DNA from 3 places in the Alkalihalobacterium sp. APHAB7 genome. Region 1 is predicted to be linked to each of the others. Evidence: a T-box and tRNA genes for the amino acid it is inferred to sense, from the RefSeq annotation. Region 1 holds a T-box; the other regions hold tRNA genes.
The links. The T-box of region 1 lies ahead of ileS (isoleucine--tRNA ligase). A T-box ahead of a tRNA ligase gene usually reads a tRNA of that ligase, here a tRNA-Ile.

Region 1 (10,262 bases):
GTCCTCGCGTTATTAACAAGTACGCTAGAGTACCTAATCCACTTGAAAATAGTGCAACTGCTGGACTCAAGTCAACTAAATATGGAACTAAGATTGTTGCACCAAACATGGCAAATAAGTGCTGAATACTAAATGTTAACCACTTATCAATTCTAGGTACTTCATTTATACCAATTTCTTTTTGTTGTGACATTTTATTTTCCTCCCTTAATGTTTCTCTTGTTAGTAAGCTTTGTTGAAATGATGGATCTTATTAAAAAAACCTCTAGTCCATTTGTTGACGAGAGGCAAGTTTACACTCTAAAAGAACATAGTCCTAGTAGGTGCTAATTGTCTCTTGTCAGCCTCACTGGACTGAATTAAAGAGATATTATTTAATTTCTTCATTTTGAATGATGCTCACTTCATCGATTTGATCGACTTCTTTTAATTTTGCCGTAATGATTTCACTTTTCGATGTTGGTACATTTTTACCAACATAATCTGGACGAATTGGCAGTTCACGATGGCCTCTATCAATTAATACAGCTAGTTGGATTTGTGATGGTCTTCCTAAATCCATTAATGCATCTAGAGCTGCTCGAACTGTTCGCCCTGTGTAAAGAACATCATCAATTAAGATCACTTTTCGATCAGTGATATCGGATGGCACGTGAGACCCTTTTAAAAGTGGATCTTGATCTTCTGTTTTAACAGTCAAATCATCCCTATAAAGAGTGATATCGACTTCACCAACTGGAATTTTTTCACCCTCAATTTGTTCAATTCGCTCTGCTAACCTTTTGGCAACATAAATACCGCGAGTTTTAATTCCAACTAAAATACAGTTATCAATTCCTTTATTACGTTCAATTATTTCATGTGCAATCCTAGTTGTTGCACGTCGTATTGCTTGTTCGTCTAAAATTACTCTCGCCATACTTCAACACCTCCACCTGAATAGTATGTCCTAACGTGAAAGCGGTGGTTATACAAAAAACCTCTCACCGTTATGATGAGAGGTTTAGTGAACGTTCAGTAAAAGGGCATACTCCACCCATTATTACCTTAATCCGCTTCCTTCTCAGCCTCACGGGACTGTAGTTAAAGGATCTATATTGTTGTTAACGTTATTATTCCACTTTTCGACAATAAAGTCAATCGGTTTTTATCATTTGAAAATAGTTAGATACTTCTAACTATTTATCTTCTTAACTCTTCTAATAATTTAACCATCTCCTGTGGGAGAGGTGCTTCAAATACAAGCTCTTCTTTCGTACGTGGATGTACAAATCCTAAAACAGATGCATGTAAGGCTTGTCCGTCGATATCAAGAGTCTTTTTTGGTCCATATTTAGGGTCTCCAGCTAATGGAAAATCAATATATTTCATATGAACACGAATTTGATGTGTTCTGCCTGTTTCAAGTTCACACTGAACATACGTAAAGTTTTCAAATCTTTCAAGTACTGTAAAATGAGTAACCGCATCACGACCATCTTCTGTAACTGTCATGCTTTGCCGGTCCTTCTTATCTCTACCAATGGGCGCTTCAATTGTACCAACATCATGGGCGATAACGCCGTGAGCAATTGCTTTATATATTCGCTTCGTCGTCTTAGCTTTAAGTTGTTCTACTAATGATTCATGGGCTACATCATTTTTTGCCACCATCAATAAACCGGACGTGTCTTTATCAATTCGGTGTACGATTCCTGGTCGGATCACACCATTAATTCCTGATAAATCTTTACAGTGATACATTAATCCATTAACTAGTGTTCCTGTATAATGGCCAGGTGCAGGATGAACGACCATTCCACGTGGTTTATTAACGACTATGACATCCTCATCCTCATACACAATATCTAAATCGATTGGTTCTGGCTCAACTTCAAGTAGTTCAGGTTCTGGGATTTCTAACTCTAATGTATCGTTTAATTGCACTTTGTAATTTGTTTTAACAGTATCACCATTAACGGTAACATTTCCGTCTTTAATCCATTGCTGAACTTGGGTTCTAGACCATTCTGGATTAAAGGTCGTCATTAATTTATCAATTCGTTCGCTTACTTGTTCTTCGTTAATCTTAAATTCATATTGCTCCATTATTTCTTCCCCTTTGCTATTCTTTCGTCGTTAATAATTTTAATGAAGATCAAAGCTACCCCAACACAAAGAGCAGAATCAGCCACATTAAAAATAGGGAAATTGTATGTAAAGATAAAAGTATCAATAAAATCTACAACCTCACCTCTGAAAACTCGGTCGATAAAGTTTCCAATAGCTCCACCTAAAATTAAACCTAAAGACACTCCAAGTAGAACACTTTTTTTGGCTTCCTTTTGAATGTAATATACGATAAATCCTACAACGAAAACTGTAACGATATAGAAAAACCACATCTGTCCTTGTAGAATACCAAAAGCCGCTCCTTGATTACGATGAGAAGTAAAATAAAGGACGTTCTCGATTAATGGAATACGTTCACCTAATTCCATCGAATGTACGACAATCCATTTTGTCCATTGATCAAACAAAATAATGATTAATGCAATAATATAATATAACCAAATCAAAGTCATTTCCTCCATCTCATTATGCATACGTAAGCATTTTAGCATAAAATGATGAAAGTGTCTTTTTTTACTTATTTTTTACCCTATGCTTCTACTAGTTTAACCACAAATGGTTTAGCTGACTCACAAGTGTCAGTCGCTCTGACGCTCGTGAGTCATCTTCTTATCTTTTTATTTTTCGTTTAAATATTGATCGTAATGGATATTTCGTTGGAAATCGACTGAGTCATCTCCTTGATAACCATTAATATCAGTTGAAGCAAAAGCTTCCAATTCTTCTACATACCCAATTAACTCTCCGGTACGGTCTAGTGAAGAATCTTCAAAGACCATACTATTTTCGTTAAAAGAAGCGACAGATTGATAAGCATCTTCAGCGTCAAATTCAGTTTCATCATCACGGTTGTCAAAGTTATATTCATCAAAGTTTCCTAATACGGCTTCTTCCACTGGACGATGATTAGCTAATAGACCTTTTGAGTGCTCAACGACAGTTCGTGCAGTTGGGTTTGCTTGCAAGCGATCATAAGGAATTTGCTGTCCAGTGACTTCACAGACACCATATGAACCATTTTGCATTTTATTTAACGCATAGTCGACATCTTCCAGTTCTTTTTCCAACTTTTCGTAGATGGCAATGTCCTTTTCGCGTTCATATAAGTCAGTAGCAGTATCAGCTGGGTGATTATCATATTGTGACAACTCTCCTGTTGAAAAGCTTGAAGTAACTGCTAACCCATAGCGATCGGCTTCTTTAATACGTTCTTCTATGCTTGCTTTCCGCTGCTCAAGCTCTCGTCTTAAATTATCATATTGTCGCATTTCTTCTCCCCCTTTTTGTACAGTCTCTAACTAAAGAATGAACTTGTACATCTTTAGTGTGACCGAAATGATTGTTGTTAGCCGAAACAACATTTGTAATGTATGACAAATAAAGAAGAGGTTATCCGTTTCAGAATAACCTCTTCTTGATAATTAGCCACTATAATTTTCAGTAACAATGGTTGCACAAGAAGTACATAATGTCGGATGATTTTCATTTTGTCCTACAGTTTTAGAAACGACCCAACAACGTTCACACGTTTCACCTTCTGCTTTATCAACAACGATTGCTAAATCATCATATACATCGGCATGTTCTGGAGCCGTTGCTTTTTCGCCGCCAACCACTGCTTGCGAAACGATAAATAATTTTTGTAAGTCTACATTTTCAAACGTCTGCATTAACTCTTGTGAAGGATATAATACAATTTGTGCAGTTAGAGATTTACCAATTTTCTTCTCATTTCTGGCATTTTCAAGTGCTTTTAATACATCATTACGAACATTCATAATTCGATCCCATTTTTGCACAAGCTCATCAACATTTGTAAAGGTTTCAGCTTTAGGCATATCCGTTAATTGAACACTTTCACCTTCAGCTCCTGGAATATGAGGCCAAACTTCATCAGCTGTATGAGATAAGATTGGTGAAACAAGTTTTGCAAGTGCTACAACTGTCTCATACATTACCGTTTGAATTGAACGACGAGCATGACTATTAGGTGCATCAATATATAATGTATCTTTGGCAACATCCATATAGAAAGAACTTAGCTCTACTGTACAGAAATTATTTAATGCATGATATACATTAGAGAATTGGTAATGTTCATAACCTTTAGTTACTTTGTTAATTACATCATGTAATTTAACAAGCATGTACTTATCTAATTCTGGTAAATCTTCAACAGCTACAGCATCCGTAGCAGGATCAAATCCATTTAGATTTCCTAGAAGGAAACGGAATGTGTTTCTAATTTTACGATATACTTCAGAAACTTGTTTTAAAATATTATCTGAAACACGTACATCGGCTTGATAATCAACCGAAGCTACCCATAAACGAAGAATATCTGCACCTAATTGCTTCATAACATCATTAGGAACAACAACATTTCCTAGAGATTTACTCATTTTACGACCTTCACCATCAAGAGCAAACCCATGACTTAATACACCTTTATAAGGAGCTTTACCTGAAACAGCAACACTCGTTGATAACGACGAGTTAAACCAACCACGATATTGGTCTGATCCTTCAAGATATAAGTCTGCAGGGCGTTGCAGGTCATCTCGTTCTACAAGAACAGCTTGGTGCGATGACCCCGAGTCAAACCAGACATCCATAATATCCATTTCACGAGTGAATGTCCCATTTGGGCTATGAGATGAAGTAAAGCCTTCAGGTAATAATTGTTGTGTCTCCCACTCAAACCAAATATTTGAACCATGCTCTCTAAATAATTGAGAAACGTGATCGATTGTCTCATCAGTAATAATAGGCTCCTCGTCTTCACCATAGAAGATTGGAATTGGAACACCCCATGCACGTTGACGTGAAATACACCAATCTCCACGATCTCGTACCATATTATAAAGACGTGTTTCTCCCCAAGATGGGATCCACTTTACTTCATTAATGGCTTGAAGTAACTCTTCTCTAAAATCCTTAATTGAAGCAAACCATTGTGCAGTCGCTCTAAAGATAACTGGCTTTTTTGTTCTCCAATCATGTGGATACGAATGAGTGATAAAAGAAAGCTTTAAAAGAGCTCCTACTTCAGTTAATTTTTCAGTGATTGGTTTATTCGCTTCGTCATAAAATAACCCTTCAAATCCTTCAGCTTCTTTCGTCATTACACCTTTATCATCAACTGGACATAAAACGTCTAAATTGTATTTTTGTCCTACAATATAATCATCTTCCCCATGACCTGGTGCAGTATGAACGCAACCTGTACCTGCATCAAGAGTAACATGGTCACCACACATTACCAGTGATTCACGGTCATAAATAGGGTGTTTAGCAATGACATGTTCTAATTGCTCACCTTTAATTGTTTTTACAACACTGTGAGTTTCCCATTCTAATTCAGTTACTAGGGTTTCTAACAGCCCTGAAGCAACAACAAATTTATCATTTTCAACTTGAACAACGCTATATTCAAGATCAGGGTGTACCGTAATCCCTAGGTTAGCTGGAATCGTCCAAGGAGTTGTCGTCCAGATGACAATCTTTTCGTCTCCATCTAATACATCTTTTCCGTCTGTTACTGGAAAAGCAACGTAAATCGAAGGAGAACGTTTGTCATGATATTCAATTTCCGCTTCCGCAAGAGCCGACTCGGATGAAGGTGACCAATAAACTGGCTTGAGTCCTTTGTAAATATATCCTTTTTTTGCCATATCTCCAAATACTTTAATTTGTTGAGCTTCATACTCTTTGTTTAAAGTAATATATGGATTTTCCCAGTCACCACGAACACCTAAACGTTTAAATTGCTCACGTTGACGATCGACTTGCTCAAGAGCATATTCTTCACAGCGCTTTCTGAAATCTGCAACGCTCATTTCTTTACGCTTTACTTTTTTATTTTTTGTAAGTGCGGTCTCAATTGGAAGTCCATGCGTATCCCAGCCTGGAACGTACGGTGCATGATAACCACTCATTGATTTAAAACGGACAATAATATCCTTTAATACTTTATTTAAAGCGTGGCCCATATGAATATCACCATTCGCATACGGTGGTCCATCATGAAGAACAAATAAAGGACGTCCTTCTGTACGCTGTTGAACTTTTTGGTAAATGTTCATTTCATCCCATTTTTTTTGCATTTCAGGTTCACGATTTGGCAAGTTTCCGCGCATCGGAAACTCAGTTTTAGGCATTAATAAAGTGTCTTTATATTCCATTCCTGTTCCTCCTAGTTAATATGTAAAAAGAAAAGCGGAAGACGCCTGCTTATCGGCGACAAGCGCTGCAGGGCCAGCAGTATGTGACCCGTCTTTTGGTCACATTTGATGGACCGAAGCGACCTCGAGCCGATGGCGTCTGTAGCTAGACAAAAGAAAAGCGGAAGCGTCCGGTTAGCGGCGTATGGACTGGAGTCTCTCCGTATGAGATATAGAAAACACGTATAGCGTGAGCGTTACGATGTTGCCTTATCGTAAGGAGGAGAGCGAAGTCCACTAGACGCTGGACGCTGTAGCTAGACATCAAGAAAAGCGGAAGACGCCTGCTTATCGGCGACAAGCGCTCAGGGCCAGTAGTATGTGACCCGTCTTTTGGTCACATTTGATGGACCGAAGCGACCTCGAGCCGATGGCGTCTGTAGCTAGACAACAAAAAAAACCTTCTCGTCTTATAGGGACGAGAAGGTTACCCGTGGTACCACCCTACTAAATAATAGCAATATTCATTGCTATCATTCACTCTCATTCGTATCGGGAATAAACCGCTATAGCCTACTTGAACTTAACTTTCGGTATAGAACTCAAGGGCGATTTTCCCATTATCCTTCATATCAGGCTTCCACCAACCCTGATTCGCTATTATGAAGCACGATAAAGGTACTCTCCCTATCATAGTTTTTAACTCTTTTCAATTTGAGAGGTATTATAATACATAAATATGAACTGTGTCAAGAAGCGTTACTCAACTGTTTCTTTTTCAAGTGATTCATTAACTTTTGTTATTTCATCCCAATCGTCTGTTTGAAGCATTTCTAATTGTGCTTCAACTAACATTTTGAAACGCATACGATAGACAGATGCTTGTTTCTTTAACTCTTCAATTTCCATCATAACTTTTCTTGATTTCGTTAAAGCGTCGTTAATGATACGATCAGCATTTTTTTCTGCTTCCTTAACAATTAGTTGTGCTTCTTTCTGAGCACTACGACGAACCTCTTCTGCAGATTCTTGAGCAACTAAAATTGATTTATTTAATGTTTCTTCAATTTTGTTATAATGCTCTAACTTTCCATCAAGGTCCTGTACTCGTTCAAACATTTCCTTTTTTTCCCGTAGTACAGCTTCATAATCTTTTATGATTTGGTCAAGAAACTCATTAACCTCATCTTCATCGTAACCACGGAATCCGCGAGTGAACTCTTTATTATGAATATCAAGCGGTGTTAAAGGCACGAACTCCACCTCCAAATCTTGTCGTTAAATTCTTAGTTATAATGTTATATTCGACAGAAAAAGAGCATTTCCTTCTTTTTCTATTAGTAAATTATTTTTTTCTACCAAATAATATTCTGATTTTTCCTTTTTTTGTAGAACCCGCAACCGACATCAACTTACTTCTACCAAATCCTCTTACAGATAAATAATCGCCTTCCTGTACTTGAAATGCCCCATCTTCAATCAGCTTCCAATTGACCTTAACCAACCCTCTTTCAATATACAAAGAAGATTTAGTACGCGGTATGTTGTACATTCCTGATAATAATGTATCTAACCTTAAGGAGGAGATCGTTGTAGATTCTTCTGTCCACTCTTCATTGGTAGGGACGATATCTTCATCACTTATTGGTACAATTTTAACTTTAGCTTGTCCAACCTTTTGTAAATTTAAATCAAGAAAGCTAGCGACTTCTTTAGCCACAATTAATTGAATAATTTCTTCATTTATTAAGATATCACCAAATTTTTCACGCTTCATCCCTAAACCCATTAGTGATCCCAACACGTCCCTATGTTCTAAAGTTATAAACTTTCTAGGATAACGCAATTCAAAAGCTTGTACTTGAAAATCATTTTTAGAAAGTTCAAAATAGGATGGGTAAAGCATTGCACGTTTGCGCTCGGTATAAGAAGTGCCTCCCCAAAAGGAGAGGCTTATTTCCTCATCTTTACCTATAATAATTTTTAAAATGTCTTGTTGCCTTGGGTCGAGAAAATCAGTAAGTTTATAGGTATATTGAACAGTCACTTCCTGTTTCCAGTCCAATACTTGATCTACAAATGCTCGTTCTTCATTTCTAAAATGTTCGTAAATACTCATTCTACTCTAACCGTTACATCCCAAATAATGCAGCAACTCCATATCGTGCAAATGATAAGGCAAAAATAGCTACAATTGGGGAAATGTCAATCATACCTAAAGGAGGAATGAATTTACGAAACGGTGCTAAATAAGGTTCAACCACTGAACCTAGAAATTGACCGATTGAAGATTCCTTCGCATTTGGAAACCATGACATTAAGATGTAAGCAATAATCATGTATGAATAAACCATAATTGCTAAATTTAGTAAAGCTCCAATTCCTTGCATTTAATTATCCACCACCATTCTAACGTTGTTCAAATCTTTCTTGCATCATTTCTGAGATTGAGCCGGATACGTCTACATTATCTGGAGTACAAAGGAATATACTTATCCCAAGCTTTTGAATGTCTCCTCCTATAGCATACACCGTTCCACTTAAAAAATCGACAATTCGCTTTCCTTGGTCATTTGAAATTCGCTGTAAATTAATAATTACAGCTTTACGGTTTTTTAAATGGTCTGCAATATCCTGAACTTCATCATACGTCCTCGGTTCAATCAACATAACTTTTGCCGCTGATTTTTGTACACTTTGTAAACTTACGACATTTTGATTTTTTGCTTGCTTTTCACTTCTACGATACTGCGGTACTTCTTCTTGTGCAGCAGCTACTTCCTCATTGTATGGTTCATAATCTTGTCCATCTTCTTCTAATTCAAAAAAACGTTTAAATCTCGATTTCATTCCCAATTAAATTCCTCCTTTGAGCTCAACTATTTACCCAACAAGCGAAGATCCAATACGAATAAAAGTAGCCCCTTCTTCTACTGCAACTATGTAATCGTTTGACATTCCCATTGACAATTCTGTACAAGGTGCATTCTTAAGAGATAAGGCTTGTACTTCTTGTTGCAATATACGAAGTTTCTTAAAAACAGGTCTTGTTTCTTCTGAGTTTTCTACAAACGGCGCCATTGTCATAAGTCCTACGACTTGAATCGCTGAAAATTGAGTGAGTTCTTGAATGAAGGGGATCGTTTCACCAGGATTAAGTCCTGATTTAGATTCTTCTCCAGAAACATTCACTTGTACAAAACATTTCAAAGGATCTGATGATTGCCATCTTTTTTGTATTTCTTCAGCTAACGATAAACGGTCTAGAGAGTGTAGGTAACTTATATGTTCTACTATATTCTTTACTTTTTTGGATTGAAGAGAACCGATGAAGTGCAAAATCGGTTCATTTTCAACTGACTGTGCTTTTTTTATTAACCCTTCGGATCTATTTTCTCCAATATGATTAATTCCCGCATCCAATGCTTCCTGAGTTCTCTCAACAGTTACATATTTGGTAACTGCGATTATCTTTACATCATCCGAGTTGCGCCCCGACCGTTGACAGGCTGCGTTAATTTCTTTTTGAATTTTATGTAAGTTATCTTTTACTGTCAATCGAGCGTCCTCCTTTTTGCAAATCTTAATTAGCTTTTCATACCTATAAAGCTCATCATTCTTCCTGTTTTCCCCTGTTCTTTGCGATGAGAAAAAAATAAGTCGGTTCTTCGAGCTGTACAATATTGACTAGTTTTTACACAATTACTTGGAAGACCAGCCTCAATAAGCAATTGTTTATTTAATGTCTTTAAATCTAAGAGGAAATGACCAGGTCTAGATTCAATATAAGGTGGAGCTTCCGTTTGAGGCAAGGCTTGATCAACTGCCCTTATAACATTCGCATCCACTTCATACTCTTCTTGACCAATTGATGGTCCTATTATGACCAAAATATCATTTATATCGATACCTTCATTCTTCCACATTTCAATCATTTTCGGACCAATTTTACCAACGGTTCCCTTCCAGCCAGCATGTGCTAACCCT
Region 2 (10,262 bases), on a different contig from region 1:
TAGCGGTTAACATGCCTGCCTGTCACGCAGGAGATCGCGGGTTCGATTCCCGTCGGGACCGCCATTATATTTTCTTATTAGAGGGTTGAGAGAAGCGAGAAGTTCGAGAAGACAACTGAACGAACGTCGGATTGTATGTTGATACATGAGGACGTGAGTGAAGGAAGAGGACGAAGAAATACGAAGCTTATCACAGACCGAATAAGGCTCGGTAGCTCAGTCGGTAGAGCAATGGACTGAAAATCCATGTGTCGGCGGTTCGATTCCGTCCCGAGCCACCATTTATGTTGGAGGGGTAGCGAAGTGGCTAAACGCGGCGGACTGTAAATCCGCTCCCTGAGGGTTCGGCGGTTCGAATCCGTCCCCCTCCACCATTCCTAGTTATAGGGGCATAGTTTAAAGGTAGAACTACGGTCTCCAAAACCGTCAGTGTGGGTTCGATTCCTACTGCCCCTGCCAGAAAAACATTTTATTATGGCGGTTGTGGCGAAGTGGTTAACGCACCGGATTGTGATTCCGGCATTCGTGGGTTCAATTCCCATCAGCCGCCCCATTTTTAAATTATAAAATTTTTATTGGGCTATAGCCAAGCGGTAAGGCAACGGACTTTGACTCCGTCATGCGTAGGTTCGAATCCTGCTAGCCCAGCCATTTTGCGGAAGTAGTTCAGTGGTAGAACATCACCTTGCCAAGGTGAGGGTCGCGGGTTCGAGTCCCGTCTTCCGCTCCAATAAATCGTCTGCTTTGCCGGGGTGGTGGAATTGGCAGACACACAGGACTTAAAATCCTGCGGTAGGTGACTACCGTGCCGGTTCAAGTCCGGCCCTCGGCACCATAATGCGCCCTTAGCTCAGCTGGATAGAGTGTTTGACTACGAATCAAAAGGTCGGGAGTTCGAATCTCTCAGGGCGCGCCATTTTAATACGGGAAGTGGCTCAGCTTGGTAGAGCACCTGGTTTGGGACCAGGGGGTCGCAGGTTCAAATCCTGTCTTCCCGACCATGAAGTTTAAACTTCATTAGGGCCTATAGCTCAGCTGGTTAGAGCGCACGCCTGATAAGCGTGAGGTCGGTGGTTCGAGTCCACTTAGGCCCACCAGATATTATTCCACAGTAGCTCAGTTGGTAGAGCAATCGGCTGTTAACCGATCGGTCGCAGGTTCGAGTCCTGCCTGTGGAGCCAAGTATTGGCCCGTTGGTCAAGCGGTTAAGACACCGCCCTTTCACGGCGGTAACACGGGTTCGAATCCCGTACGGGTCACCAATTTCTAAGAGATTTTTAGAAGCAAGAAGTTCGAGGAAGTGAAGTCCTGAGGAACAGATCGTATCTAAATACGTGAGTACCGGAAGGGCAAAACTGACGAAGAAATTCGTAGCTTATCAAAATCTTAATGGAGGATTAGCTCAGCTGGGAGAGCACCTGCCTTACAAGCAGGGGGTCGGCGGTTCGAGCCCGTCATCCTCCACCATTATGCCGGTGTAGCTCAATTGGTAGAGCAACTGACTTGTAATCAGTAGGTTGGGGGTTCAAGTCCTCTTGCCGGCACCACTTTAAACTTCAAGAAAAGCTACGCAGTCTATTGCATAGCCAGTTTAAATGGGTAATAAATAAGAGTACCCATTTTTTATTTTGGGAGCCATTAGCTCAGTTGGTAGAGCATCTGACTTTTAATCAGAGGGTCGAAGGTTCGAGTCCTTCATGGCTCACCATTTTTTAGTTTTTGCGGGTGTGGCGGAATTGGCAGACGCGCTAGACTTAGGATCTAGTGTCTTTGACGTGGGGGTTCGAGTCCCTTCACCCGCACCATTTAAAATATAAAGTATTTCAATACATATAAAAAAGGAATTATCTCCATGGAGGTAGTTCCTTTTTTGTCTTAGTGCTTTAGTCTATTAAAGGTGCCTGGTACCATAAAAGGAGTGGCATTATAAGTGGTGATATATTGTTTAATCTAGTTGTTTGGCCGGGGGGCCATTTGGATGTTTGCGTAGTTTAGATTCAGTAAATAGGTTAGGATAACTATTACCTTGAGTAATATTTGGTGGGGGTTGGCCTACCGGGTGCATGGCATGAATATAATCTAGTACTGCTTGAATATCCTTTTTAGTAGCCAATTGACTTTGTTCGTCCAAGATGAGGCCGAGCTGCCCGCTGACTTCAACGGTTGCCCATTTGACTTGGCTAATGTGTTGAACATTGGATTGACGTAAGCGCATTTCTAATTGATCGATAGTTAATCGCAATTTCTTTAAATTTTTAGTATTGATTACACCATCTTCGATAACAACCATTGATTTACCGGTAAAAAAGCTTTCTACTTTATTCGACTTCACTTGAAGAAATTCAATAAAGATTAACGTAAGAACGAGTAAAAGTGCAATTAAAAAGGTGATCCAAATGTTTCGTTCGCTAACAGGCTGAATCATTAAGTTTCCAATAGAAATCATTATAACTGTCTGGGAGACCGTAAGCTGAGAGATTGATTTTCTGCCCCCAAGGCGTAAGATCATAATACCAACAAAAACAATGATTATCGCTTTCCATACCCAATGGAAATCCAAAACAATCCCTCCTAACTTTTTCTAAGGGTACTGTGGATAGCTTATGCAAAAATAGCAAAATATACACTAGTAGAGGTGAGAACAAGATGTCATTAAAATTAAGAAGAGGCTTATGTTATTTGGTGGGGTTGTTTATTTTAGCCGTTGGAATTACGTTTACGATTATTTCAAATCTTGGCGCTGGAGCTTGGGATGCGTTAAGTGTCGGCTTATCGGTTCGTTTTGGCTTGACCGTTGGTACTTGGGTCATATTAATTGGGGTCATCCTCATTATAGTGAATGCCCTTATATCTTGGTCACGTCCTGAAATTCATTCATTGCTAACCGTTGTTATATTAGGCTATTTTATTGATTTTTGGCTATTGATCGTTTTTCAAGACATTCGCTTAAATGAGTTGCCCATACAATCCGCGGTATTATTATTGGGGGTTACGTTAATGGGCCTTGGCATATCCACCTATCTGCAAGCTGATTTTGCTATCATTCCGATTGATCGATTAATGTTAAATCTAAAACAATTGTTGCGATTGCCCTTAATGGGAGCGAAGACGAGTGCAGAAATTATTGCATTAGTTGCTGCACTAGTTGTAGGAGGACCTATAGGAGTGGGAACGATCATCGTTACATTAAGCATCGGTCCACTGATTCAATTGTTTTATAAAAGAGTAAAGAGAATAGTTAGCGTTTAAAAGAAGAGGCTTCGAAATGAAGTCTCTTTTAGATGGATAAATTTTTATAGATTGAAAAAACTAAGATCAAATCGCACAGCTATAGAAAGAAGGAGGAAAAGTCGATGCGAAAGGTATCGCTATGTGTTTTAGTTTTATTCTTATTGATGTTGTTCCCGTTAAATGGTTTAGCAGAAGAAAATAAAGGGGAAGAAACTAAAGCTCAAATCCCTGATTACGTATTAGATATTTCCAAAGATAATACGTATCCAAACCCTACACAAGACCTTCCTTATTTACAACCGAGTGAATTAACTCAGGAGCTTTTGGATTCTTCAGAGGTTGAAATAACAAATCCTGAACTCATTCGATTATTAAACGAATCATCGATTAGTAATTCAAAGACAGCCTTGTTATTTAAAGCTTCCATTTATTTAGGGCAGTGGCCCCTAAATTACGAATCCGGTGAGACAAATGTGAATTGGGAATATAATAAAGTGAATACCAATTATGTGGATAACCGGGGCGGTCGCTCACCTCAAAAATTAACTTATACACAAGAACAACAAAAGAAAATTTCAGGTGGATTAACAGCTGAAGTTCCAAACAGTGAAGAAGTGAAAAAAATGATGATGATTAAAGCTGCTGAAAAAACAGGCTTACCATTGGCTTTTGACACGATCATAGGTTACGGAACAAAAAAAGGACAAGTTTATAAAATTGCCCCTAAAAATGTTGGCTATTTATATGCGTATGTACCAGCAGCCAATGAAAAAGGAAAGGTTACCTATGGGGAAGTGTATTTAACAATTAAGAACGGGAAAAGAAAGGTTGAAGTTAAAAATGTGACTCAACAAGGAATTGGGGCGTGGATACCAGTTCAAGATCATTTAGGCTTTAAATTTTACACTTCAAACCAACCACGTTAAAACAATTTATAAGCATAGACAAAAGGAGTGCTACTAAGCACTCCTTTCTTCAGAGATTGGATGTCTTATTTCTAAAAGAAACATTTTGATAGTAAGTATCCTTAACCAAAATGTTAGGTCCTAAGCATTTAACAGCTGGACAATGGCAATTTAATTCATCAGCTATGGCAGATGAGTTCCACGTTTTGTATGCTTGTTCTAATGAAGTCGTTTGAATGTTTCCTAGTGGTGGAGCATCACCGAAATCGGTCACAATGATGCTACCATCAAAGATATTCACATTTAACCGAGAACGTCCATCAGGATCATTCCGAACCGTTACATTTTTAGCGGCATATAAACGTTTTAAGAGCTCGAGATCCTCTTCATTAGTACTGCATGCATAAAAAGGAAGGGTCCCAAATAACATCCATATATCGTCGTCTTTACGGTAATCGAGCAAGCGATGGACAGCAGACCGAATATCTTCTAGTGTGGCTACCTGTAGACTGCTTGCAAAATCGCTTGGGTACATCGGATGAACTTCATGGCGCTGACAGCCCATATCAACAATTTGTTGATGAATTGCTTCTAGGTGCGGCAATGTTCGTTTATTGATCATGGTTTCAGCTGAAACCATGACTCCAGCTTTCGTTAATGCCTTTGCATTTTCAATCATCCGTTCAAAATAGTTGGCACGCTGTTGATAACTAGGTTTTTTCTCCATGACAGCAAAGCCGATATCCACAAAATCATCCACACTTCCATAGTTATGAGAGATATGAAGAACATCTAAGTATGGAACAATCTTCTCGTACCTTGCTAAATCAAGGGTAAGGTTGGAGTTTATTTGCGTCCGTACACCGCGCTCATGTGCATATTTTAATAGTGGAACCACGTAGTCATTAACTGATTTTAAAGACAGCATCGGTTCGCCACCAGTAATACTTAATGCTCGAAGGTGAGGAACTTCCTCTAACCGCCGAATGAAAACGTCTAAAGGTAATGGATTAGGATCTTTGGACGTTAAGGTGTAACCGACTGCACAGTGTTCACAACGCATGTTACAAAGCGTTGTTGTCGTAAACTCTACGTTCGTTAAAAGCGGCTTACCAAATTCCTCTATATCTAAATAAGCTTCCCAAGGATCATAAGATGGTTTAATTTGTAACTTTTTTTGCTCAATCAAGTTAAGTAACTCCTTTAATTGATGATTCATATCCTTTAATGATAACTGAATTAGAGAAATAGCAAAAGAACTATATTGAAAATAGATTGAATTGCCAATACTACTACTGTATGAACAAGTCTTAAGAGTATCACAAACGTAACTGATTTTCTTGAGTGTCTTTCATATTTTTGTTAAAGTTACGATGACATGAACTAAAGGAGAGAGTAGACATGGGTGGAGCAGTAAACGATAAAAATGAACAGTTAAATTTTTTAAATCAAAAAATACAAATGATTGGTGATCTTTTAGATAATATCGATCCTGAAGATACAACTGTAGAAGACATTGATCGTATTCTAGACATGCTCGATCAATTAGAGGGTAAATGTAAAGTATTCCGCCATTCTTGGGAATCAAAAGGAGCGGAGTAAGTTGTTTTTATATTTTATTCGCCATGGTGAATCAGAAGGAAATAAATTGGGAATTATCCAAGGAACAAAAGACTTTTCTTTATCGGAATTAGGTCAGGAACAAGCAAATTTAGTAGCTCGTTATTTCGAGAAACAACATCTCGATTATATTTACAGCAGCGATCTTACACGAGCTTATGAAACAGCAACTGCTATTGCCAACCGAAAAGAACTAACCGCGCATAAATGGGAAAAGTTAAGAGAAATTAATTTAGGCCCTTTAGAAGGGAAAACACGTCAAGAAATCTATACTCATTATCCAGAAGTAAAAGAGCATTCCATCCTTACTTCTGGAGTTGAGGGGACTGAAAGTATTGAGGAAATTACGGCTAGATGTCAGTATCTGCTCGAACAAATGAAATGCGCTCATGAAGGAAAACACGTAGCTTTAGTCGCTCACGGCGGATTAATTAGTATAGCCCTAATGTACATACTTTTAGGAGAACAATGGCATATGCATCACAGGCCATTTCAAATTGAAAATACGAGCATTACATTAGTAGAGTTTAAGAGGAATAGAAAGCCACTTATTCATTATATTAATAGGACGGCGCATTTAGAGGTTGATCCTCTTCAACAAAATCATTCATTACTGGATAAAGAGGCATAACCTCTAGGAAGGGGAATGATTTGAAAGCTTATCTATTAATCATCATTGCCATCCTATTTTTTTCGGGTAACTTTATTGTTGGTAAGCTAATGGTTGGCAACATTCCTTCGTTTACATTATCGTTTTTGCGTTGCAGTCTAGCATTCTTAATTATGGTTTTATTTGCTCAAACAGATTGGAAGAATCATAGAGAAGTATTAGTACGTAATTGGAAACCGATTTATGCGTTGTCACTGACGGGAATCGTTATTTTTATAGGCTTAGTGTATTATTCATTAAATTTTACAACGACAATCAATGCTTCGATTGTAGAAGCGTCCACACCGATATTTGCATCAATACTTGGTTTACTTTTATTAAAAGAACGCCTTTTAGCAGGGCAATATGTTGGAATTATGGTTTCTTTTATCGGAGTTCTATGGATCGTTACAAATGGGTCAATCCAACAATTACTAGCGTTACAAGTAAATGTTGGTGACTTACTAATGGTAATTGCTGTTTTAGCTTGGTGTATATACTCTATTCTAGTCAAAAAACATATGGGAGGTTTGCCGACGAAAGGAACGCTCATGGTTATGCTTGGGATGGCATGTATCACACTACTTCCTTTTGTTATTGTGGAGTTGATCTTATTAGATATTTCCATTGTTTGGAATGCTCCAACGATTTTATCTATTTTATACCTCGGAATTTTTCCTTCAATTATTGCAATAATTTGTTGGAATAAAGGGGTTGAACAGATCGGTGCTTCTAAGGCAGCAGTGTTTTTAAACTTAATTCCAGTTTTCACAACCGTACAAGCAGTTTTGATTTTAAATGAGAGAATTTACATGGAGCAATTATTTGGTGGACTATTAGTTATTGCCGGTGTTCTTTTAACTACCAAACAAAGATCTGTAGTAAAAGTAAATGAGCCGTTAAAATTAGGAAATTGAATAATGCGCTTTCATAACCCTTTCGAAATTTTTTGACAAGGCGTATAATAGGAGATGTGTAAAAATTCGTATCTGTAATTCCGAGGGGAGAGAACAGGATGGAGAAATTTAAAGATAGTATGTATCAGTTAATTGTAGAGACGTCTACGAATCTACCATATGATGTACGCCATGCAGTTAAGGCGGCAAAAGCAAAAGAAAATGCAGGAACACGTGCTGCATTATCACTATCAACAATTACTGAAAACATTCAAATGGCAGACGATAAGATTTCACCAATTTGCCAAGATACAGGTATGCCAACTTTTGAAATTAAAGTTCCTGTTGGTGTAAACCAAATTAAAATGAAAAAAGCGATAAAAGAAGCGATTGAGCAAGCAACGAAAGATGGGAAGTTACGCCCGAACTCGGTTGATTCACTAACGGGTGCCAACAGTGGTAACAACATAGGTGAAGGAACACCTGTCTTCCACTTTGAGCAGTGGGAAGAAGATTACATTGATGTTCGCTTAATTTTAAAAGGCGGCGGCTGTGAGAATAAAAACATTCAATACAGCTTACCATGTGAACTTGAAGGGCTTGGCCGTGCAGGTCGTGACCTTGATGGGATTCGTAAGTGTATCATGCACTCGGTATACCAAGCACAAGGACAAGGCTGTAGTGCTGGATTTATAGGTGTAGGGATCGGTGGAGACCGCTCGGCTAGTTATTTATTAGCAAAAGAGCAACTTTTCCGTACGGTTGATGATGTTAACCCGAATGAAGATCTTCGTAAACTAGAAGACTATGTGATGGAAAATGCGAATACACTAGGTATCGGGACAATGGGCTTCGGTGGAGAAGCAACATTACTTGGCTGTAAAGTCGGTGTTATGCACCGTCTACCTGCAAGTTTCTTTGTTTCTGTTGCTTATAACTGCTGGGCTTTCCGTCGCTTAGGTGTGAAAGTTGATGCCGAAACAGGAGAAATTAACGAATGGTTATATAAAGACGGTGAAAAAGTGGACTTTGGTGCACTTGCTGAAGAAGAAGCGGCAGCAACGGGTGAAGTGACTTCTGACGTTCGTGAAGTGGTACTTCAAGCTCCAATTACTGAAGAGCAAATTCGTGAGTTAAAAGTCGGTGACGTTGTTATCATTAACGGAATGATGCACACAGGCCGTGACGCGATCCACCATCACTTAATGGACCACGATGCACCGATTGATTTAAATGGTCAGGTTATTTACCACTGTGGACCAGTTATGTTAAAAGACGATCAAGGCGAGTGGCACGTTAAAGCTGCTGGACCAACGACAAGTATTCGTGAGGAGCCTTACCAAGGGGACATCATGAAAAAATTTGGTATTCGTGCAGTAATCGGTAAAGGCGGAATGGGACCGAAAACGTTAAAAGCGTTACAAGAGCATGGCGGAGTATACCTAAATGCGATCGGCGGAGCAGCTCAATACTACGCGGACTGTATTAAGAAAGTTAAAGGTGTCGACTTAATGGAATTCGGTATTCCAGAAGCGATGTGGCACCTTGAAGTAGAAGGATTTGCAGCAATCGTAACGATGGACTCACACGGAAACAGCTTACATGCAGATGTCGATAAATCTTCTTTAGAAAAGTTATCTCAATTTGCTGAGCGTGTATTTTAATAAAGAATGGAAGAAAGATGGGTAAACACTTGTTTACCTGTCTTTTTTTCGTGAGACGGTTCGGACCTAAGCAGAGTATGAAGTAGTTAAACTAGAAGCCGGTCGAAATTCGTCTGATGCTGTCGAGAAATCGATAAATCATGAGAAGTTGAAAATAAAAGCAGCTAAGTTAAAAACAAATCGGCTGGAGTTGAAAATAAAGGCAACCATTCAAGAAGAAATTACATCAGCCCAGCAAGTCTTACGTCTTATAACACGTTTGATAATACCTTTTAATTTGTTTCCACTTGTGTTGCATTTAAAGACAGCAAAGCAAACACTTACAATCGAAAAGCAGGGAGGCTTCTTTCGTCCGTATAAAGTGTATGATGAAAACCAACAGCTTCTCTCTCAAATTGAATTAGGCAAAAAATTAATCGAACGCTACACATTAAATATATCTGATGCAGCTGGTGAGTACATTGGGAACGTTACTAGTGTTAGCTCGCAGTCTGCATACACTGTAAAGACGAAGGATGGAAAAGAAGTAATGTTCATTCGAATTGGTGAGATTCCTACACTACAGAAGCAATGAAGTTGTTCGGAACTGTAGAAGGAGATATTGTCGACATTAAGCGTGAACATGTATCACACGATGAGTTTTTACAACTTATTGCTATCCCTCTGCTGATCAAATATACAACAGCACGTTAACGCTCTGTATAGTTTTTTATTTGTGTGAAAAGCTAATAAAAAACTTAGGGGAGTTAGGTGTTGAAAATGAAAAAACTACTTACGATTATTGCAATCATTGCGTTCATTTTTACTGGTCTAGGATCAACAGCCGAGGCCTACGACACTAAAGTATACCACTGGAGCTACAAGCCGGAAAAAGACAATAAGCCAGTAACGACAGAACCCCATTACATAGAACTGCTCGAAAAGTATGGTGGTTATTTTATCGGTAATACAGATAAAAAAGAGTTGTATCTGACATTTGATAACGGGTATGAAAATGGCTACACGGAAAAAGTTCTTGATGTATTGAAAGAAAAGAAAGTACCTGCGACCTTCTTTGTAACAGGACATTATTTAAAAACGGAACAAGATCTCATTAAGCGGATGGTAAACGAAGGGCATATCGTAGGTAATCATTCGTACCATCATCCAAGCTTACCAGAAGTAAGTGAATCAAGATTGAAGAAGGAACTAGAAAAAGTAAAAGAGGAATATACAAATATTACGGGTCAGAATGATATGAACTATTTAAGACCGCCAAGAGGTACGTTCAGCGAAAAATCGTTAGCATTATCCAATG
Region 3 (8,049 bases), on a different contig from region 1:
GTTGATAGGTCTCGGGTGGAAGCGTGGCGACACGTGGAGCTGAGAGATACTAATCGGTCGAGGACTTATCCAAATAATAAAGCGTTGAATTCATCTAGCCATTATCCAGTTTTGAGAGAACCACTCTCAACAAAATAAGGATTTTTAGAAGCGAGTAGTTCTAGGCGATAAGTTCATGAGTAGCGGAATGTACTTTTAAAAGGTACATGATTAACGTAGTGAGCGCAGCCAAAGAACGAAGCTTATCACAATTTTAGTTATGGGGCCTTAGCTCAGCTGGGAGAGCGCCTGCCTTGCACGCAGGAGGTCAGCGGTTCGATCCCGCTAGGCTCCACCATATAAATATGTATTTTATATAATGGCGGTGTAGCTCAGCTGGCTAGAGCGTACGGTTCATACCCGTGAGGTCGTGGGTTCGACTCCCTCCGCCGCTACCATTAAAGGGACCCTTAGCTCAGTTGGTCAGAGCGGTCGGCTCATAACCGATTGGTCGTAGGTTCGAGTCCTACAGGGTCCACCAGATATATCATTTTTAGGTACGGAGGAATACCCAAGTCCGGCTGAAGGGATCGGTCTTGAAAACCGACAGGCGGGTTAAACCGCGCGGGGGTTCGAATCCCTCTTCCTCCGCCAATAGATACAGGATTTATTGCTACTCTTATGATATTAGTCAATTCTTGTATAGTTAATCAGCCTTGGCGGCATAGCCAAGTGGTAAGGCACGGGTCTGCAAAACCCTTATCCCCGGTTCAAATCCGGGTGCCGCCTCCAAAATCTATTTTTTAAAATTGTCTGCTTTGCCGGGGTGGTGGAATTGGCAGACACACAGGACTTAAAATCCTGCGGTAGGTGACTACCGTGCCGGTTCAAGTCCGGCCCTCGGCACCATAATGCGCCCTTAGCTCAGCTGGATAGAGTGTTTGACTACGAATCAAAAGGTCGGGAGTTCGAATCTCTCAGGGCGCGCCATTTTCTTGTTAGTAAAGAAGTATACTTGTAAACAACATGTATACTTAACTTAATGACAGGCGGGTGTAGTTTAATGGTAAAACCTCAGCCTTCCAAGCTGATGTCGTGGGTTCGATTCCCATCACCCGCTCCATTATATATAATGGGCCTATAGCTCAGCTGGTTAGAGCGCACGCCTGATAAGCGTGAGGTCGGTGGTTCGAGTCCACTTAGGCCCACCATATATTTTTCCACAGTAGCTCAGTTGGTAGAGCAATCGGCTGTTAACCGATCGGTCGCAGGTTCGAGTCCTGCCTGTGGAGCCAGATATTGGCCCGTTGGTCAAGCGGTTAAGACACCGCCCTTTCACGGCGGTAACACGGGTTCGAATCCCGTACGGGTCACCAATTTTAAAAGGTTTCTAGAAGCAAGAAGGTCGAGGAAGTGAAGTCCTAAGGAACGGATCGTATCTAAATACGTGAGTATCGGAAGGAAAAACTGACGAAGAAATTCACAGCTTATCAAATTTCTTATGGAGGATTAGCTCAGCTGGGAGAGCACCTGCCTTACAAGCAGGGGGTCGGCGGTTCGAGCCCGTCATCCTCCACCATTTTGCCGGTGTAGCTCAATTGGTACAGCAACTGACTTGTAATCAGTAGGTTGGGGGTTCAAGTCCTCTCGCCGGCACCACTTTCAAACAGTTGTTTAGAGCCGTTAGCTCAGTTGCGAGCAAGACAACGTGAAATTGCTACGAGTTGTTCCGACACAGCATGCTACAAAGCATTGCTAGTAGAGGAAGGAACAGGTAGGACCAACAAAACGAAACATCGTCCTATACGACATGAGAAACATCATGAATTAACTTCATGAGCCATTAGCTCAGTTGGTAGAGCATCTGACTTTTAATCAGAGGGTCGAAGGTTCGAGTCCTTCATGGCTCACCATTTGTATTTTGCGGGTGTGGCGGAATTGGCAGACGCGCTAGACTTAGGATCTAGTGTCTTTGACGTGGGGGTTCGAGTCCCTTCACCCGCACCATTACATAGTTTTAGAGTAAGGTAGAAGATCGACTTACATTGGTCTTTTTTTTTGTAAGTGCTCATTCTCATTTTTACTAATAGGGAAATGACATGGGAAGATAAGTTAATTTGAAGTGGTATTATCTGCTGAATTGGACAAATATGTCTAATTCAGCTATTTTTATTTTTTCGAAATTCCAATCTTCTCCAACTACGCTTAAGATAAGAAAAAACACAGTATGTAATTAATGCACAAAGGCAAAATAAACGAGTAACTATACTTTACTTTTAAAAGGAGAGTCATCAATGCAACAAAATCAGCAAAACCAAGCTGCCCAACAAGCACAGCAAGCTATTCAACAAGCCCAACAAGCAGTTCAACAAGCGACACAACAAGCTAATCCTCAGGCGCTTCAACAAGCGCAGCAACAGTTACAACAAGCTCAACAGCAAATTCAGCAAGCACAAAGTGGCGCGCAACCAGCTCAACAGCAAAATTATTTGCAAGCGCAGCAACAGTTACAACAGGCTGCTCAGCAAATTCAGCAAGCTCAACAACAGCAAAACCAACAGCAGTAAGGAATCGGTTATATAAAACATAGTAAAAGGGTAGCTCAATATTGAGCCACCCTTTTCAACGGTTCGTAAATTTTAATATTGAATTAATTTAATACTCTGCGTGCTTGTGTATGTCTTGATGGATTATAAGATGAGATTTTTACAACATCTCCAGTTTGTGGAGAGTGTATGTATTGTCCATTTCCAATATAAATTCCAACATGATGGATTGGGCTTCCTCTAAAAATTAAGTCTCCAGGCTGAACTTGGCTTGGTGATACGGCTACACCAACTGTAGCTTGTTGCCTAGAAGTTCTCGGTAAATTTACACCAACTGAGCGGAACACATAAGAAGTGAATCCTGAGCAATCAAATCCACTTGGCGTTGTTCCTCCCCAGACATAAGGTGTTCCTAAAAATTGTTTACTATAATTAATCACAGCAGTTGCTTTGTCTGAGTTTCCAGCGCTTACAGGTTGAGCAGGGCTGCTAGTTGTGTTGTTGTTAGCCGCAGTATTTGTTGGAGCTTGTGCTGTGTTTGTATTTGTTACAGTCGGTTGACTAGAAATCGCTTGGTTTGTTTGACTAACTTGTTCTGTTTGATTAGCTTGTTGAGCTAATTGTGCTTGTCGCTCTTCTTCTGCTCGACGTGCTTCTTCGGCCGCTCTTCTAGCCTCTTCAGCAATCCGAATTTCTTCTTGACGTTGTAATTCTTTAACCTCTTCTAACTCTTGCATAACGGATCTTTTGTTTTGTTCGAGTGTTGCTTGTTCTTCTTTTACCGTTTGCTTATTCTTTTCGAACCGTTCTTGTTCTTTTTCAAGATCTTCTTGTAGTGCGTTCAGTTCACGCTCAGCTTTTTCTAAGTTTTCTAGTAACTTTTGATCTTGTTCTATTACTTGAGAGATTAGTGTAACGCGTTCTATTAGGTCTCCAAATCCATTTGAGGATAAGATGACATCAATATAAGTAAGCATAGGACTTTGTCCGTTTTGTTGGATGGCACGTAGTCTATCAAAATAAATTTCTTTCAGACTATCAAACTTTTTTTGAGCTTCTTCAATCTTTTGTTGATTGTCTGAAATGTTTTGTTGAGCTCCTTCGATTTCTTTTGTCAGTTCTTCAATCTTTACAATAGCTTCAATTATCTTATTGTCATATGTACGTATCTTATCCTCTAAATCTTCTATCTGTGCTGAATAATTCGTGGGAGGATTAGCATAGGATGTTGCAGGTGCCGCACTAAGAAGGGTTGCAGCTAAAGCTGTAGCGATAACTACATGTGTTAACTTCCTTTTCATTCTATTACTCTCCTTTTATATATAACTTTCCCTACGTTGGAAAGTTTATGCTTTTACTAGTCTCTCAAATTTTAATATGTTTCATGTCTAATAACAATGAATTTTGCTAGAATGTAATATAATTGTTACATAAGAAATGTTTTTGTCGTTTTTTTAGAGGGAATATTTATCAATAGTGTAAGGAAGGTTAAAATATGTATGAAAATAAATTAAAATAAAGCTGCCTATTGTAAATGTCTTACAATAAACAGCTTTGGACCATTTATTCTGTACCACTGGCTTCCAGTGTATCAATAGCTTCATTTAATGTTTCTGTATAAAATATTTCAACTTCTTCGTCCAGTAAGCCACTGATTTCTTCTTTTAGCCATTGGAAATTTTCGATAACAAGAGTTGTACTTACGTTTCTGGAAGTTAAAACCTCATTCAACCATAAAGAATAGTCTATAAATACTTTTTTATTCTGTAACTTCCATGCCGTATCTAAATACTGAAGGTGGTAATGGTTATCTTCTCTCGTTCGTTTCTTCCCATTTTCACCAAATTGCTCCGCTAAGCTTGGATATCTTGTGTAAAACTTCTTAACAATTTCGTCAACAATCTTCTCTTTAACCGCTAAATCTATCATGTCGCAACCACCTTAAAGCGTTGTACGATTGGTTTTATTGAAGCTAATTCATAATCAGGATATTTCTTCTCGAGTTCATGTATTTGTTTAAAATTATCACTTTTAATCCATTTGAAATAATGTTCTTCAGATTCCCACTCCATTTGTACAGTTAACTCTCCTTTTTTAACTTCATTATGTAATAATTTAAACGAAATAAAACCTTCTTCACTATCTACGGAACGAGAACGATTTTGATATAGTGAAATAACTTCTTTTACCTTATCGTCTGGAACGACAACAATTGAATGCACGATGTACATATCCATCTCTCCTTTATATAGATCTCTTCACAATTATAGGAGAAGAGTATATTTTAAAAAGCTTTTTATAGTATACTAATAATATTGGGGGAGGTAAAAAAATGTACCCAGAAAAGGCGGAAAATTAGCTCTCCAATTATTAAAGAGGATATTCATTCTTCTTGGAATATTCTGTTACCTAACTATATTATGGAATTAGAGAAAGTCAATCCAGACGGAATTATCATGGTCGGATGCCGATTGAAGAGCAATACGATTTAAGACCGTATTGTTCCCCTAATAAGTTACTATATTATAGTATTCAACAAATTTTATAAAAGTAAAAAGGGTGTTCTAAAAGTATATTACTTCTAGAGCACCTTTTCCGATTTCACTTTCAAAGTACATTTTCCACCGTGGTTTTCAATATTTTTATACTGGCCATTAAACCTAGACCTTAATAGGTTTCTGTTCTATTAGACTAATTAAGATAGGATAAAAGTAGAGTGATTTTACCATTTGATTGGTTAAGGTTTTAATACTTTTAATAAGAGTAGCATAGGGTAGAAGAGGTATGGGGGGGATTGTAGTGAGGGAGGAAACGCATTCAAATGTCACGAAAGTAGAGCATTTAATTTTTATTCTTATCACAGTTATGTATTGGTTTACAATTTATAGTTACGTCCCAATATTAACAGCCTACTTAGATTTTTTAGGGGCTACCTATATGTTCATTGGTGTTGTAGTAGGAAGTTATGGCTTATTACAAATGCTTATTCGTCTACCACTTGGAATTTATTCTGATGTCATCCAACGCCGCCGCCCTTTTATTATACTAGGAATTGCCATCGGCAGTATGAGTTGTTTTGGATTTATATTGACGGATCAATTAGGGTGGACGCTACTATTTAGAGCTCTGGCTGGCGTAAGTGCTTCAACTTGGGTGGCGTTTACTGTTTTATATGCGAGTTATTTTTCAAAGAAAGAAATTACGAAAGCGATGGGTTGGATTAGTGTCACAATGGTTCTTGGTCAGTTAGTGAGTATGATTTTTAGTGGCATAGTGGTTGATAAATTCGGTTGGATGGTACCGTTTTGGATGGGTGGTATCGCAGGAGTGATTGGATTAGTCTTATGCTTTTGGCTAAAAGAAGAGAAAGGAGGTGTTTCGAGAAAGCCTATAAAGGTTAAAGAGCTAGTCACAATTGTTAAAGAGCCGCAGTTAATTAAAGTAACTCTTCTTTCCGTTTTAGCTTACAGCATAATCTTTATTACGATCTTTGGTTTTTCTCCTAATTACGCGTTGCAGCTTGGAGCTTCGACTGTAGGATTAAGCTATTTAGTTATTGTTTTTGTCGTTCCACATGCTTTTGCCGCAATTGTTGTAGGAAAGTGGCTAGCGCCTCGACTCGGTCATTGGGGAACACTATTTGTTGGTTTCGTCGTTAGCTCTTTCATGACAGGGATAATTCCACTCGTTTCATCTTTTAGTTTATTACTTCTCACACAAGGTATTAACGGTTTTGCGTTAGGGGTGGTGCTTCCGTTACTTCTCGGTATGTCGATTGAATCAGTCGAGGATGAGAAACGAGCAACTGCGATGGGATTTTATCAAGCTGTATACGCTGTGGGAATGTTTGTGGGTCCTTTTGTAGCAGGAATGTTGAATTCTGTGTTTGACCTTTCGGCTGGCTTTTACTTTGGAGGCTTAATCGGAATTGTGGGTGTTCTATTAGTAGTTGTTTGGAAACGTGCTGAGCAAAGTAAGGTTGAAGCAAAAAGACAGAACGTAGCAGTTAAGTGAGTGAAGCAGTGTCTGTTATCGTCTAATTTTGCAGACTTGTCTTGGGAAAGAATAAATTAAGTGGGAAATTGCCAAAAGATGATGTATATGTTTAGTGGAGTAGATATTTAAGTTGGGTTTGAAGATTGAGTACGACAACGATTTTGGACAGGGCTCTTAGCTGAGTGGGTTATTAAAGAAGTTGATGAAAATACATTAAAGCCTTATCGTACATTAGCTAAGGGTAAAGGTGGTTAATACGCACTTACAAGGGGAACACTCTATTCAAGGAATAGCAGTTCATCATCTTATGAATGGGAAGTCTATGAAAGTAAACAAGATCAGAACTAAGTTTTTATTGGTATCGAGGTGAGGTTGACATGCATGAACCTGTACAAGCGCCATTTTTTCAACAAAGTACTCTCGAGTTATCGAAGGCACTCCTTGGAAAATTACTTATAAAGCAAACAGATCAAGGAGTCACAGCTGGCTGGATTGTTGAAACTGAAGCGTATATTGGACCGGATGATCAAGCTGCACATAGCTTTAATAATCGACGCACGAAACGAACGGAAGTAATGTTCGGGCCACCTGGTTATGTATATACATATGTAATGCACACTCATTGTCTCGTTAATGTCGTGAGTGGTGACGTAGGTCATCCTGAAGCAGTACTAATTCGAGCCATTGAGCCATATATAGGAATTGATCTCATGTACGAGCGAAGAAGAAAAGCAAAAAATGACCGTGACTTAACGAGTGGTCCTGGAAAATTAACGAAGGCCATGGGCATTGTTAAAGAAGATTATGGCCGTCCGTTTTTTGAACCGCCATTGTGGATAGCTGAAGGCAAATCAATACCATGCGAGGATATTGCCGTTGGTCCAAGGATAGGGATTGATAATAGTGGTGAAGCCAAACAGTATCCGTGGCGGTTTTACGTGAAAGAAAGTTCTTTTGTAAGTGGGTAGTAGGGAGTATAGAAAAGGGTATTGATGGAGGTGCCAGGTACCTTTAACACTTCAATGTGTTGAAGGTACCTGGCACTCTTCTTTTATAGGAGGATATGGAGCTTGAGTGAGCGACAGAAGCCTTCAAGTCCTGGGTAGATCGTTTCGTGGGTAATGTTCATTTGCGCGAGCTTATACCAATAATCTTGAAGGTTTTCTTTATTAAAGGTCAATTTGTATGTTACATCTTTCCCATTCAGCTTGTTGTCTTCAATGTTATAAACTTCTAGGATATCGTCCATTGTCTTATTAATGACACTCGGTACGAGAAACACACCTTGTTGAATTCTAAGCCGTTCATTTTTTTGGTAAGGATCATAACGAAATATGAATAATTCTGAGATTGTTTCTGGAGAAAATATGGCTCGTTTATATTGATAGAATACGTCACCATAACGGTCATTATCGAATTTCTCAAGTTCCCTTACATTTAATGCATAAATACTAAAGTTATCCTCAGCCCCATCTAAAGCAAAAAAGGCTGCTATGTAAGGTGAGCGCGTCCAATCTAGTAATCGAGT

Region 2: it encodes a tRNA-Ile, which carries the amino acid that the T-box ahead of ileS (isoleucine--tRNA ligase) is inferred to sense. The anticodon was not compared.
Region 3: it encodes a tRNA-Ile, which carries the amino acid that the T-box ahead of ileS (isoleucine--tRNA ligase) is inferred to sense. The anticodon was not compared.

The regions. Positions count from the first base shown of each region.
Region 1 is NZ_JBLWFS010000003.1:107,614-117,875, reverse strand. It holds gene ACNSTQ_RS04640 (solute carrier family 23 protein) at 1-193, opposite strand, end outside; gene pyrR (bifunctional pyr operon transcriptional regulator/uracil phosphoribosyltransferase PyrR) at 371-919, opposite strand; gene ACNSTQ_RS04630 (RluA family pseudouridine synthase) at 1,183-2,088, opposite strand; gene lspA (signal peptidase II) at 2,088-2,573, opposite strand; gene ACNSTQ_RS04620 (TraR/DksA C4-type zinc finger protein) at 2,730-3,380, opposite strand; gene ileS (isoleucine--tRNA ligase) at 3,534-6,296, opposite strand; T-box leader at 6,747-6,978, opposite strand; gene ACNSTQ_RS04610 (DivIVA domain-containing protein) at 7,035-7,529, opposite strand; gene ACNSTQ_RS04605 (RNA-binding protein) at 7,621-8,394, opposite strand; gene ACNSTQ_RS04600 (YggT family protein) at 8,408-8,665, opposite strand; gene ACNSTQ_RS04595 (cell division protein SepF) at 8,685-9,131, opposite strand; gene ACNSTQ_RS04590 (YggS family pyridoxal phosphate-dependent enzyme) at 9,159-9,833, opposite strand; gene pgeF (peptidoglycan editing factor PgeF) at 9,863-10,262, opposite strand, start outside.
Region 2 is NZ_JBLWFS010000008.1:157,271-167,532, reverse strand. It holds tRNA gene ACNSTQ_RS10810 (tRNA-Asp) at 1-64, shown strand, start outside; tRNA gene ACNSTQ_RS10805 (tRNA-Phe) at 206-281, shown strand; tRNA gene ACNSTQ_RS10800 (tRNA-Tyr) at 290-374, shown strand; tRNA gene ACNSTQ_RS10795 (tRNA-Trp) at 386-459, shown strand; tRNA gene ACNSTQ_RS10790 (tRNA-His) at 478-553, shown strand; tRNA gene ACNSTQ_RS10785 (tRNA-Gln) at 577-651, shown strand; tRNA gene ACNSTQ_RS10780 (tRNA-Gly) at 656-730, shown strand; tRNA gene ACNSTQ_RS10775 (tRNA-Leu) at 747-835, shown strand; tRNA gene ACNSTQ_RS10770 (tRNA-Arg) at 840-916, shown strand; tRNA gene ACNSTQ_RS10765 (tRNA-Pro) at 925-1,001, shown strand; tRNA gene ACNSTQ_RS10760 (tRNA-Ile) at 1,021-1,097, shown strand; tRNA gene ACNSTQ_RS10755 (tRNA-Asn) at 1,106-1,181, shown strand; tRNA gene ACNSTQ_RS10750 (tRNA-Glu) at 1,188-1,262, shown strand; tRNA gene ACNSTQ_RS10745 (tRNA-Val) at 1,392-1,467, shown strand; tRNA gene ACNSTQ_RS10740 (tRNA-Thr) at 1,472-1,547, shown strand; tRNA gene ACNSTQ_RS10735 (tRNA-Lys) at 1,633-1,708, shown strand; tRNA gene ACNSTQ_RS10730 (tRNA-Leu) at 1,722-1,805, shown strand; gene ACNSTQ_RS10725 (DUF421 domain-containing protein) at 1,946-2,560, opposite strand; gene ACNSTQ_RS10720 (YczE/YyaS/YitT family protein) at 2,647-3,249, shown strand; gene ACNSTQ_RS10715 (YfkD family protein) at 3,354-4,157, shown strand; gene yfkAB (radical SAM/CxCxxxxC motif protein YfkAB) at 4,207-5,325, opposite strand; gene ACNSTQ_RS10705 (SE1561 family protein) at 5,538-5,738, shown strand; gene ACNSTQ_RS10700 (histidine phosphatase family protein) at 5,740-6,387, shown strand; gene ACNSTQ_RS10695 (DMT family transporter) at 6,408-7,322, shown strand; gene ACNSTQ_RS10690 (fumarate hydratase) at 7,421-8,965, shown strand; gene ACNSTQ_RS10685 (hypothetical protein) at 9,114-9,539, shown strand; gene pdaA (delta-lactam-biosynthetic de-N-acetylase) at 9,725-10,262, shown strand, end outside.
Region 3 is NZ_JBLWFS010000026.1:37-8,085, forward strand. It holds partial or broken rRNA gene ACNSTQ_RS18800 (23S ribosomal RNA) at 1-73, shown strand, start outside; tRNA gene ACNSTQ_RS18805 (tRNA-Ala) at 262-337, shown strand; tRNA gene ACNSTQ_RS18810 (tRNA-Met) at 361-437, shown strand; tRNA gene ACNSTQ_RS18815 (tRNA-Ile) at 444-520, shown strand; tRNA gene ACNSTQ_RS18820 (tRNA-Ser) at 541-633, shown strand; tRNA gene ACNSTQ_RS18825 (tRNA-Cys) at 698-771, shown strand; tRNA gene ACNSTQ_RS18830 (tRNA-Leu) at 800-888, shown strand; tRNA gene ACNSTQ_RS18835 (tRNA-Arg) at 893-969, shown strand; tRNA gene ACNSTQ_RS18840 (tRNA-Gly) at 1,029-1,102, shown strand; tRNA gene ACNSTQ_RS18845 (tRNA-Ile) at 1,114-1,190, shown strand; tRNA gene ACNSTQ_RS18850 (tRNA-Asn) at 1,199-1,274, shown strand; tRNA gene ACNSTQ_RS18855 (tRNA-Glu) at 1,281-1,355, shown strand; tRNA gene ACNSTQ_RS18860 (tRNA-Val) at 1,483-1,558, shown strand; tRNA gene ACNSTQ_RS18865 (tRNA-Thr) at 1,563-1,638, shown strand; tRNA gene ACNSTQ_RS18870 (tRNA-Lys) at 1,817-1,892, shown strand; tRNA gene ACNSTQ_RS18875 (tRNA-Leu) at 1,903-1,986, shown strand; gene ACNSTQ_RS18880 (hypothetical protein) at 2,274-2,546, shown strand; gene ACNSTQ_RS18885 (NlpC/P60 family protein) at 2,630-3,826, opposite strand; gene ACNSTQ_RS18890 (hypothetical protein) at 4,089-4,454, opposite strand; gene ACNSTQ_RS18895 (antibiotic biosynthesis monooxygenase family protein) at 4,451-4,756, opposite strand; gene ACNSTQ_RS18900 (MFS transporter) at 5,325-6,539, shown strand; gene ACNSTQ_RS18905 (DNA-3-methyladenine glycosylase) at 6,899-7,489, shown strand; gene ACNSTQ_RS18910 (FRG domain-containing protein) at 7,573-8,049, opposite strand, start outside.